Regions from separate parts of the Hydrogenophaga crocea genome, predicted to be linked through region 1. Evidence: predicted binding sites of a transcription regulator. Region 1 holds the regulator's gene; each other region holds the start of a gene.

Region 1 (3,263 bases):
TTCGCGCTCGGGCCCTGGCAGACCTTCTGGGTGCTGTTCTACGGTTTCGCCACCTATGGCAATGCCGGCTTCCTGCGCGAGCAGGTGTGCAAGTACATGTGCCCTTACGCGCGCTTCCAGAGCGCGATGTTCGACAAGGACACGATGATCGTGACCTACGACGCCCGGCGTGGCGAGCCGCGAGGCGCGCGCAGCAAGAAGGCCGATCCCCAGGCCCTGGGCCTGGGCGCCTGCGTGGACTGCACGCTGTGCGTGCAGGTCTGCCCCACGGGCATCGACATCCGCAAGGGCCTGCAGTACGAGTGCATCGGCTGCGGCGCGTGCATCGACGTGTGCGACGACGTGATGGACAAGGTGGGCTACCCGCGCGGCCTGATCCGTTACACCACCCAGAACGGACTCGCCCAGGGCTGGAGCCGTGCGCAGATGCTGCGCCGCGCGCTGCGCCCGCGCGTGCTGGTGTACGGCGGCATCCTGGCCGCGATCACGCTCGCGGTGCTCGGCAGCCTGGCGCTGCGTGTGCCGCTCAAGGTCGACGTGATCCGCGACCGCGGCGCGCTGGCGCGCGAGGTGGGGCAGGGCCGCATCGAGAATGTCTACCGGCTGCAGATCATGAACGCCACCGAAGTTCCTCAGACTTACCGGGTCCGGGTCGAAGGCCTGCCGGGCATCGAACTCGCGTCCGACGCGCTGGTGCATGTCGACCCGGCCGAGGTGCGCTCGGTGGCCGCGCGGGTGCAGTTGCCGCCGGGCGCGGCCGGCAGCGGCTCGCACCCCATCGTCTTCGACGTGAGCGCGCCGCAGGAGGCCGGCCTGCAGGTGCGCGAGAAGACCACCTTCCTCGTGCCCCGCTGAATGTCCAGGAGAAAACCATGAACGCCGAATCGAACCCTGTCACCCACCCCGTGCCCTGGTGGCGCGTGGGCCCCATGTGGCTGGTCGTGGGCGGGCCGCTGGCCGTGGTGGTGGCGGCCATCGCCACCGCCGTCATCGCCGTCCACGGCGCCGACCCCGTGATCGACAAGGGCGAGTACGAGGCCACGCTGCAGCAGGCCCGTGCGCTGCAGGGCGCCGAGCGCGAAGCAGCGCTCATCAAGCTGCAACCCGCGCACCAGGCGCGCAACCACGCCGCCTCCCCGGTGGCACGGGAGCCCTGAGCATGAACGTGCGGCGCTCGATGGCGGTGGCCTGGCCGGCCTTCCTGCTGGCCGGGGTGCTCGAGATGCTGGTGTTCGCCCTGGTCGACCCGGGCCAGCTGCACTGGCACGGCCAGGCGCTGGAGTGGTCGCGCGCCGCGGTCTACACGGTGAGCTTTTTTGTTTTCTGGGCCGTCATCGCGGTCGCGGGAGCGCTCACCGCGGTGCTGGTCGCACCGGCCGAGGATCAGCCGCAGGTCTGAGGGTTCACGATGCGCCGCAGCGCCTCGGTGTCCTTGATGTGCACGTAGCGCTGCTTGACCTCGATCACGCCGTCGTCGACGAACTTCGAGAACGTGCGGCTGACGGTTTCGAGCTTCATGCCCAGGTAGCTGCCGATCTCCTCGCGCGTCATGCGCAGGTTGAACTCGGACGGCGAAAAACCGCGCGCCTGCAGGCGCTGCACCAGGTTGAGCAGGAAGGCCGCGAGGCGCTCCTCGGCGCGCATGCTGCCCAGCAGCAGCATCACGCTGTGGTCCCGCACGATCTCGCGGCTCATGATGCGGTGCACGTGGTGCTGCAGCGTGGTGAACTCGCGCGACAGCGCCTCGACCTCGTCGAAGGGCATCACACAGACCTCGGCGTCTTCGAGCGCCACGGCGTCGCACGAGTGGCGGTCGTTGACGATGCCGTCGAGGCCGATGATCTCGCCCGCCATCTGAAAGCCCGTGACCTGGTCGCGGCCGTCGGGGCTGGTGACGCGGGTCTTGAAGAAGCCCGAGCGCACGGCATAGAGCGAGGTGAAGCTGTCGCCCGCGGAGAACAGCGCATCGCCGCGCTTGATGCGCTTGCGCGTGGAGACGAGGTGGTCGAGCTTGTCCATCTCGTCGGGGTTGAGACCCATGGGCAGGCACAACTCGCGCAGATTGCAGCCCGAACAGGCCACTTTGATGCGATGGACGTCCATAAGCATGTGATGATTTCCCTCAACAAGCCCGAGCATACCCCTAGAGACACCGTTTCGGCGCGTGCGATTGACGCGGATCAAACCTTCCCCACAGGCCCTGGGGCACAGTGGGCCCGTCTACATCACCAAAGTCTTCCGTGAGCCACGCCATTTCCGACGACCTGCTCAAGCGCTACGACGTGCCGGGGCCTCGCTACACCTCGTACCCCACGGCCGACCGTTTCGTCGAAGCCTTCACCGAGCAGGACTACCGCCAGGCCCTGGAGCAGCGCCGCGCGGGCTCGCTCGCGCTGCCGCTGTCGGTCTACGTGCACGTGCCTTTCTGCGAATCGGTTTGTTACTACTGCGCCTGCAACAAGGTCATCACCAAACACCATTCGCGCGGCGCCGAGTACCTGCGCCACCTCTCGCGCGAGCTCGAGCTGCAGATCGAGCACCTGGGCTCGGGGCAGTCGGTGTCCCAGCTGCACCTGGGCGGCGGCACACCCACCTTTCTGTCCGACGCCGAGCTCGAAGACCTGATGGCCATGCTCAAGCGCCACTTCCGGCTGGTGCCGGGCGGTGAGTACTCGATCGAGGTCGATCCGCGCACCGTGAACGCCACGCGCCTGCAGACGCTGCAGCGCCTGGGTTTCAACCGCCTGAGCTTCGGCGTGCAGGACTTCGACCCCGCGGTGCAGAAGGCCGTGCACCGCATCCAGCCCGCCTCGCAGGTGTTCGAGCTCATGGCCGCGGCGCGCCGCATCGGCTTCGAATCCGTGAACGTGGACCTGATCTACGGCCTGCCCCTGCAGACGCCCGAGTCGTTCAGGCGCACGCTGGCGCAGCTCGCCGAACTGCGGCCCGACCGCGTGGCCCTGTATGGCTACGCGCACCTGCCTGCGCGCTTCAAGCCGCAGCGGCGCATCGTGTCGGCCGAACTGCCCGGTGCGGCCGACAAGCTCGCCATGCTCTCGGCCTCGCTCGACGCACTCGGCGAGGCGGGCTACGTTTACGTGGGCATGGACCACTTCGCGCTGCCCGACGACGCGCTGGCCGTGGCCAAGCGCCAGGGCCGGCTGCACCGCAACTTCCAGGGCTACAGCACCCAGCCCGACTGCGACCTGATCGCGCTCGGCGTGTCGGCCATCGGCCGCGTGGGCGCGACCTACAGCCAGAAC
Region 2 (3,263 bases), 2.0 Mb from region 1:
GTGCGGCCGCCGCCGTGGCCTTCCTGGCCGCGGGCTTGCGGGTCTTGCGCGCGGGCTTCGCGGGGGCGTCGGCCGCGCTGTTGTGGCGCGGCGCCACCTCGAGGCCGGCGAACTTGCTGGCCGGCGCGGGCGCTGCGGTGAAGCCGGCCACGGTGTCGGCGGCCTTGAGCTTGAGCGCATTGGCCACGTCGCCCATGCTGAAGTTCATCGACTTCAGGGTGGACAGCGTCATCTTCTGCACCTCGAGCGCCTGGATGGTCGCGCCCAGGGCCTTGGCGTTCTGGTCGAGCCAGAAGTGCACGGCCTTGAGCTCTTCGATGCGCTTCTCGAGCTCTTCGACGTTGAAGGTGGGCGCGACCCAGTGGCTCAGGTTGGGCATCTGGGGCAGGTTCTGCCCGATGCCCTGTGCCAGCCCGCCGGCGGCCTGCGTGGCCAGGTTCTGCAGGAAATCGAAACCCGGCACGAACTTGCCGAAGCCAGGGGCCGACGCATCGCTCATCGGAGTCTCCTCGAGGTGTTCCGGGGATCAGCCGTCGACGCCGTAGCGCGGCGCGCGGCGCTCGCGCAAGGATGCCACACCTTCACGCACGTCGGGCCCGGCAAAACCCATGAATTCCAGCGCGAGCGAGGTGTCGAAGCTCGGGCCCGCCTGGCGCAGCCAGTTGTTGAGCGAGTACTTGGTCCAGCGGATCGCGCTCGCGCTGCCGCCGGCCAGGCGGTCGGCCACCTCGTAGGCCTTGTCCAGCAGCTGGTCGTCGTCGACCACCAGCGACACCAGGCCGATGCGCTCGGCCTCTTCGCCGCTCACCGCGTCGCACAGCATCAGGTAGTACTTGGCCTTGGCCATGCCGCACAGCAGCGGCCACACGATGGCCGCGTGGTCGCCCGCGGCCACGCCCAGGCGCGTGTGGCCGTCGACGATCTTCGCGCTGCGCGCGGCAATCGAAATGTCGGCCAGCAGACCGGCCACCAGGCCCGCGCCCACGGCCGGGCCGTGCATGGCGCTCACGATGGGCTTGTCGCAGTTGATGACGTTGTAGACCAGGTCGCGTGCTTCCTTCCACACGCGCGAGCGCACCTCGAAGTCGGTCGCCATGTCCTGCACCAGGGCCAGGTCGCCGCCGCCCGAGAAGCCCATGCCGCTGCCGCGCAGCACGGCCGCGCGCACCGTGTCGTCGCGCCCCACGTCGCGCCAGATCTCGCTGAGCTCCCAGTGGCCCTCGTGGCCGGCCGTGGGCAGCTTGCCGTTGCCGCCGGGGCCATCGGCGCGCATGCGGATGTCGAGCACGCTGGGCGTGCCGTTGACCAGCGGTCCGCGGCGGGTGATCTCAAGCGTCTGGTAACGGCCGTAGTCCACGGTCTGGCTCATGCGGGGTCTCCTCGGGTGTTGATTCGGAACGCGGGCCATTGTGCTTGACCTGCGTCAAGCCGCGCCGCGCGCCGCGGCCTCACCATGCGGGCTCAGGAGGCCTCCATGAGCAAACCCGTTTCCGACACCTTCCGCCTGCAGCTGGTCACGCGCCGCGACGAGTTGCTCGCGCGCCTGCAAGGCCAGCGCGGCGGCGCGCGCAGCCGGGCCGAAGCGGCCTCGGACAAGCGCGAACGCGCCGACGATCGCGGCCTGGTGCGCGACGACGCCTTCGACCTCGGCGCCGAGCTCGGCGAACGTGAGACGGCCGAGCTGCAGGCCATCGAACGCGCACTGGAGCGCGTGCACGACGGCAGCTACGGCCTGTGCCTGCAATGCGGCGCGCCCATCCCGGCGGCCCGGCTGCACGCCCAGCCCACGGCCGAGCGCTGCGTGGCCTGCCAGGCGCAGGCCGAGTGAAGCGCCCGGGGCCTCAGGCCTTGGCGAGCGGGGCGATCTTCTGGTCGATCGCGCCGAACACGCTCTGGCCGTCCTTGCCCTTCATCTCGATGCGGATGGTGTCGCCGAACTTCATGAAGGCGGTCGAGGGCTTGCCGTCGAGGATGGTCTCGATCGCGCGCTTCTCGGCGATGCAGCTGTAGCCCTTGGGCCATTCCTGGCGGCCGTCGACCGTGACCGCCTTGTTGCTCACCGTGCCGCTGCCCACGATGGAGCCGGCGCGCACGTTGCGCGTCTTGCAGATGTGGGCGATGAGCTGGCCGAAGTGGAAGGTCATCTCCGGGCCGGCTTCGCACATGCCCACCTTGCGGCCGTTCCAGGTGCTCTGCAGCGTGAGGTGCACGCGACCGCCCTGCCAGGCATCGCCGAGCTCGTCGGGCGTGACCGCCACCGGACTGAAGGCCGTGGCCGGCTTGCTCTGGAAGAAGCCGAAGCCCTTGGCGAGTTCGGCCGGGATCAGGTTGCGCAGCGACACGTCGTTGGCCAGCATGATCAGGCGCACGCCTTCCAGGGCCTGCTCGGGCGTGGCGGTCATGGGCACGTCGCCCGTGATCACCGCGATCTCGGCCTCGAAGTCGATGCCGTAGTCCTCGCTCGGGCACACCACGTCGTCCTGCGGGCCGATGAAGTCGTCGCTGCCGCCCTGGTACATCAGCGGGTCTTCGTAGAAGCTGTGCGGCACCTCGGAGTTGCGCGCGGCACGCACCAGTTCCACGTGGTTGATGTAGGCCGAACCGTCGGCCCACTGGTAGGCGCGCGGCAGCGGCGCCATGCACATGGCCGGATCGAACGGGAAGGCATGGCGCGCCTTGCCCTGGTTCAGCGTGACGTACAGGTCCTGCAGCTGCGGGGCGATGAAGTTCCAGTCGTCGAGCGCGCGCTGCAGGGTGTTCGCGATGCCGGTCGCATAATGGGCCGTGCTCAGGTCGCGCGAGACCACCACCAGTTGTCCGTCGCGCGAGCCGTCCTTGTAGGTGGCGAGTTTCATGCCGTTCTCCTGCTGCCGTTGGGGGTGAAGTGTGCTGGGTGAAGCGCCGCCCCACCGAACCGGGGCTTCGTCACATAATTACGAATAGTGAAATTCGTTCACCTATGCGTAAGCGCGAGATTCTAGACCAAACCCCTGCCGACGACACCGACACTCCCGACGACACGGAGCCGCAGCGCGCGGGCATCCAGTCGGTCGAAGTGGGATTCGAGCTGCTCGAGGCCATGTCGCAGGCCCATGGTCCGCTGATGCTGCGCGACCTCGCGGCCGCCGCGAACATGAGCGCGGCCAAGGCCCACCGCTACCTCGTGAGCTTCCAGCGCCTCGGCCTGGTGGTGCAGGACCCGGTGAGCAACCGCTACGACCTGGGCCCGGCCGCGCTGCGCCTGGGCCTGGCCAGCCTGGCGC
Region 3 (3,263 bases), 1.4 Mb from region 1:
AATCGGCCGAGGCCACGGCGCTGCTGGAGGACGGCGAGGGCGCGCCCATCGTGGAGCGCGCGCCCGAGGACACGGCCTGGCTGTTCTACACCAGCGGCACCACCGGCCGGCCCAAGGGCGTGATGATCACGCACCGCAACCTCATGACCATGGGGCTGACCTACTTCAACGACGTCGACCCCATCGCCGCGCACGACGTGATCGCCTATGCCGCGCCCATGTCGCACGGCGCAGGCATCTACGCCATTCCCCACCTGATGGCGGGCGCCCGCCACGCGGTGCCGGCCTCGGGCGGCTTCGATGCCGCCGAGCTGCACGCGCTGGGCCTCGCGCTCGGGCCGCTGTCGCTGTTCGCCGCGCCCACCATCGTCAAGCGCATCGTGGATCACGCCGAGGCGCAGGGCCTGTCGGTGAGCGACTGCGCGCGTGCCTACAAGACCATCGTTTACGGCGGCGCGCCCATGTACGCGGCCGACATCCAGCGCGCGCTGCGCGTGATGGGTCCGCGCTTCGTGCAGATCTATGGCCAGGGCGAAACGCCGATGACGGGCACGGCGCTGTCGCGCGCGGTGCTGGCCGACGCGGCGCACCCGCGGCACGCCGAGCGCATCGCCTCGGTGGGCGTGGCGCAGACGCCGGTGCGCGTGCGCGTGGCCGGCCCCGACGGCGAGCCGCTGCCGCCCGGCGAGATCGGCGAGGTGCTGGTGCAGGGCGACACCGTGATGGCGGGCTACTGGCGCAACCCCGAGGCCACGGCCGCGGCGTTGCGCGGCGGCTGGCTCTGGACCGGCGACCTCGGCGCGCTCGACGCCGACGGCTTCCTCACGCTCAAGGACCGCAGCAAGGACCTGATCATCAGCGGCGGCTCCAACATCTACCCGCGCGAGGTGGAAGAGGTGCTGCTCACCGCGCCCGGCGTGGCCGAGGTGGCGGTGGTGGGTGCGCCCGACGCCGAGTGGGGCGAGTCGGTGGTGGCCTTCGTGGTGCCTCAGGCCTCAGCGGCGGTGGGTGCGGCCGTGGATGCGGCCGCGCTGGACGCGCACTGCCTCGCGCACATCGCGCGCTTCAAGCGGCCCAAGCGCTACGTGTTCCTGCCGGCCCTGCCCAAGAACCACTACGGCAAGGTGCTCAAGACCGAACTGCGCGCACGCGCCGCCTCGGACTGAGCGGCCGCGTGCGCGCGCAGTGCGTCGGCGAGCGCGCTGTCCATGGCCACCACGTGCAGCGCAAACCACTCGTCGAGCGCGTCGAGCATGCGCTCGATCAGGCCCAGGTCGCCCTGGCGCGCGCGCTTGCCCACCTCGTGCAGGGTCTCGAGCACGTTGGCGTGCTGGCCGGCGTGGCAGTTCTGCGGGGGCAGGCCGAGCTCGGCCATCCACTGCTCCTCCTGCGCGAAGTGCGCTTCGGTGTGGCGCACCAGCGCGTCGTAGGCGGGCAGTCGCTCGGTGGGCGGCGTGTCGCGCAGCGTCTGCATCAGGTCCATGAAGCCGTCGTGCGTGCTGTCCATGCGCTCGTCGCCGGTACGCATGCCCTCGGGCAGGTGGGGGTGGGTGGGGTGCATGGGCCGGCAGCTTAAGGGCGTGCAGCACCGCAGGGCTTGACCCAGGTCAAGCGGCGCCGGGTCTGGCCGGGCGCGCCGCGCCGGCGTACAGTGCCGGCGTGATGCACACCCGATCCCTGGCTCCCCTGTTGTTCGCGCTGGCCCTGCTGGGCGCAGGTGCGCCCGCGAACGCGGCCGATGCGCCGCCCGCGGGCGCGCCCGACATCTGGCGCTGGACCGACCGCTTCGGCCATCTGCACTACACGCCGAAGATCGACATCCCGCCCGAGCGCCGCGCCTTTGCCGAGCCGGCCTCCGCCCCGCTGCCGCCCGGCACCACCGCCTGCGACGCGGCCTGGAACCGCTACCGCGCAAACCAGGCCTGCTTCGACGCCTTCCGCGTGGTGGGCGGCGGCCTCAAGCCCGACGCCTTCCGTTACTGCCAGGAACTGCCGCAGCCCCAGCCCTGCCGCTGAGGCCGCGGCCTCACTGGTTCGAGATCTTCTGCTCGCGGATCACCTTGCCCCAGGCGGCCGACTCGCGCGGCAGCTCGGCCGCCATCGGGCCCGCGGCCAGGTAGGCCGGCACCGCACCCTGCTGCGCCGCCACCTGCGCGATGTCGGGCGCGGCCATCACCTGCCGGATCGCGTCGCTCAGGCGCTCGACGATGGGCGCGGGCGTGCCCGTGGGCGCGAGCACGTACAGGCGTGGCACGGCCGAGAAGCCGGGCAGGGCGTCGGACAGCGCGGGCACGTCCTCGGCGCCCGCGAGCTTGACCGGGTTCATGAGCGCGAGCGCTCGCAGCTTGCCGGCGCGCGCCTGCGCGATGGCCGAGGCCGCGCTCACCACGCCGATCGGCACCTGGCCGCTCATCACGTCGGGCACGATCTGCGCCGCGCCGCGGTAGGGGATGTGGACCACGAAGGAGCGCGTCTGGCCCTTGAGCATCTCGAAGCCCAGGTGGTGCACCGTGCCCACGCCCGAGGTGGCGAACGAGTAGCGGCCCGGCTGCTCCTTGAGCAGCTTCACGAATTCGGCGGGCGTCTTCGCGGGGAAATCGTTGCTGGTGACGATGATCAGCGGCAGCGTGAACACGCTGGCCACGGGCGTGAAGGCCTTGAGCGGGTCGAAGCTCATGCGCGGCTGCAGGTGCTGGGCGATCAGCAGCGAGCTGTCGCCGAGCATCAGGGTGTAGCCGTCGGGCGCGGCGCGCGCCACCGTGTCGCCCGCGATCAGGCCGGCCGCGCCGGTGCGGTTCTCGACCACCACCTGCTGGCCCAGCAGCTCGGACAGGCGCGGCGCGAGCAGGCGCGCCATGGCGTCCACACCGCCCCCGGCCGAGTAGCCCACGACGAGGCGGATCGGGCGCGCCGGCCAGGCCTGGGCCTGCGCCGGGCCGGCCAGGCCGGCGGTGGCCAGGGCGGCGAGCAGGCCGGTCATCAGCGCGCGGCGCTGCGGGCCCGTCGATGGGGTGGGGGGCTGGTTCATGTCTGTCTCCTGTCGTTCTGGGGGAATGCGTTTCAGGCCTTGCCGGCGCCGCGCGAGAGCGGCCGGCGCGCGTACTCGGCCAGCCGCTCGGGGTTGGGCCTGAAGCCCAGGCCCGGTGCCTCGGGCAGGCGCAGCACGCCGCGCTCGGGCTTGGGCAGGTCGTCGAACACCAGCTCGCAGCACTGCACCGCCACCGAGTGGTACTCGACCAGCGAGCCGTTGGCCAGGCCCGCGT

Evidence for each region. The regulator FNR, encoded in region 1, switches genes on or off when oxygen is low (the NO sensors DNR and NnrR bind a similar motif). The targets are predictions, from matches to a motif close to TTGATNNNNATCAA.
Region 2: G9Q37_RS14705 (TraR/DksA family transcriptional regulator) is a predicted target of FNR. The motif match lies at 1,414-1,427, and genes of this name have one in related genera.
Region 3: G9Q37_RS11820 (hemerythrin domain-containing protein) is a predicted target of FNR. The motif match lies at 1,598-1,611, and genes of this name have one in related genera.

What each region holds. Positions count from the first base shown of each region.
Region 1 is NZ_CP049989.1:1,151,701-1,154,963, forward strand. Features, by position in the region: gene ccoG (cytochrome c oxidase accessory protein CcoG) at 1-855, shown strand, start outside; gene G9Q37_RS05635 (nitrogen fixation protein FixH) at 873-1,157, shown strand; gene G9Q37_RS05640 (hypothetical protein) at 1,160-1,399, shown strand; gene fnr (fumarate/nitrate reduction transcriptional regulator Fnr) at 1,384-2,103, opposite strand; gene hemN (oxygen-independent coproporphyrinogen III oxidase) at 2,241-3,263, shown strand, end outside.
Region 2 is NZ_CP049989.1:3,129,724-3,132,986, forward strand. Features, by position in the region: gene G9Q37_RS14695 (PhaM family polyhydroxyalkanoate granule multifunctional regulatory protein) at 1-499, opposite strand, end outside; gene G9Q37_RS14700 (enoyl-CoA hydratase/isomerase family protein) at 527-1,369, opposite strand; gene G9Q37_RS14705 (TraR/DksA family transcriptional regulator) at 1,475-1,828, shown strand; gene G9Q37_RS14710 (fumarylacetoacetate hydrolase family protein) at 1,842-2,855, opposite strand; gene G9Q37_RS14715 (IclR family transcriptional regulator) at 2,960-3,263, shown strand, end outside.
Region 3 is NZ_CP049989.1:2,507,705-2,510,967, reverse strand. Features, by position in the region: gene G9Q37_RS11825 (AMP-binding protein) at 1-1,166, shown strand, start outside; gene G9Q37_RS11820 (hemerythrin domain-containing protein) at 1,115-1,561, opposite strand; gene G9Q37_RS11815 (DUF4124 domain-containing protein) at 1,663-2,016, shown strand; gene G9Q37_RS11810 (Bug family tripartite tricarboxylate transporter substrate binding protein) at 2,027-3,028, opposite strand; gene G9Q37_RS11805 (mandelate racemase/muconate lactonizing enzyme family protein) at 3,061-3,263, opposite strand, start outside.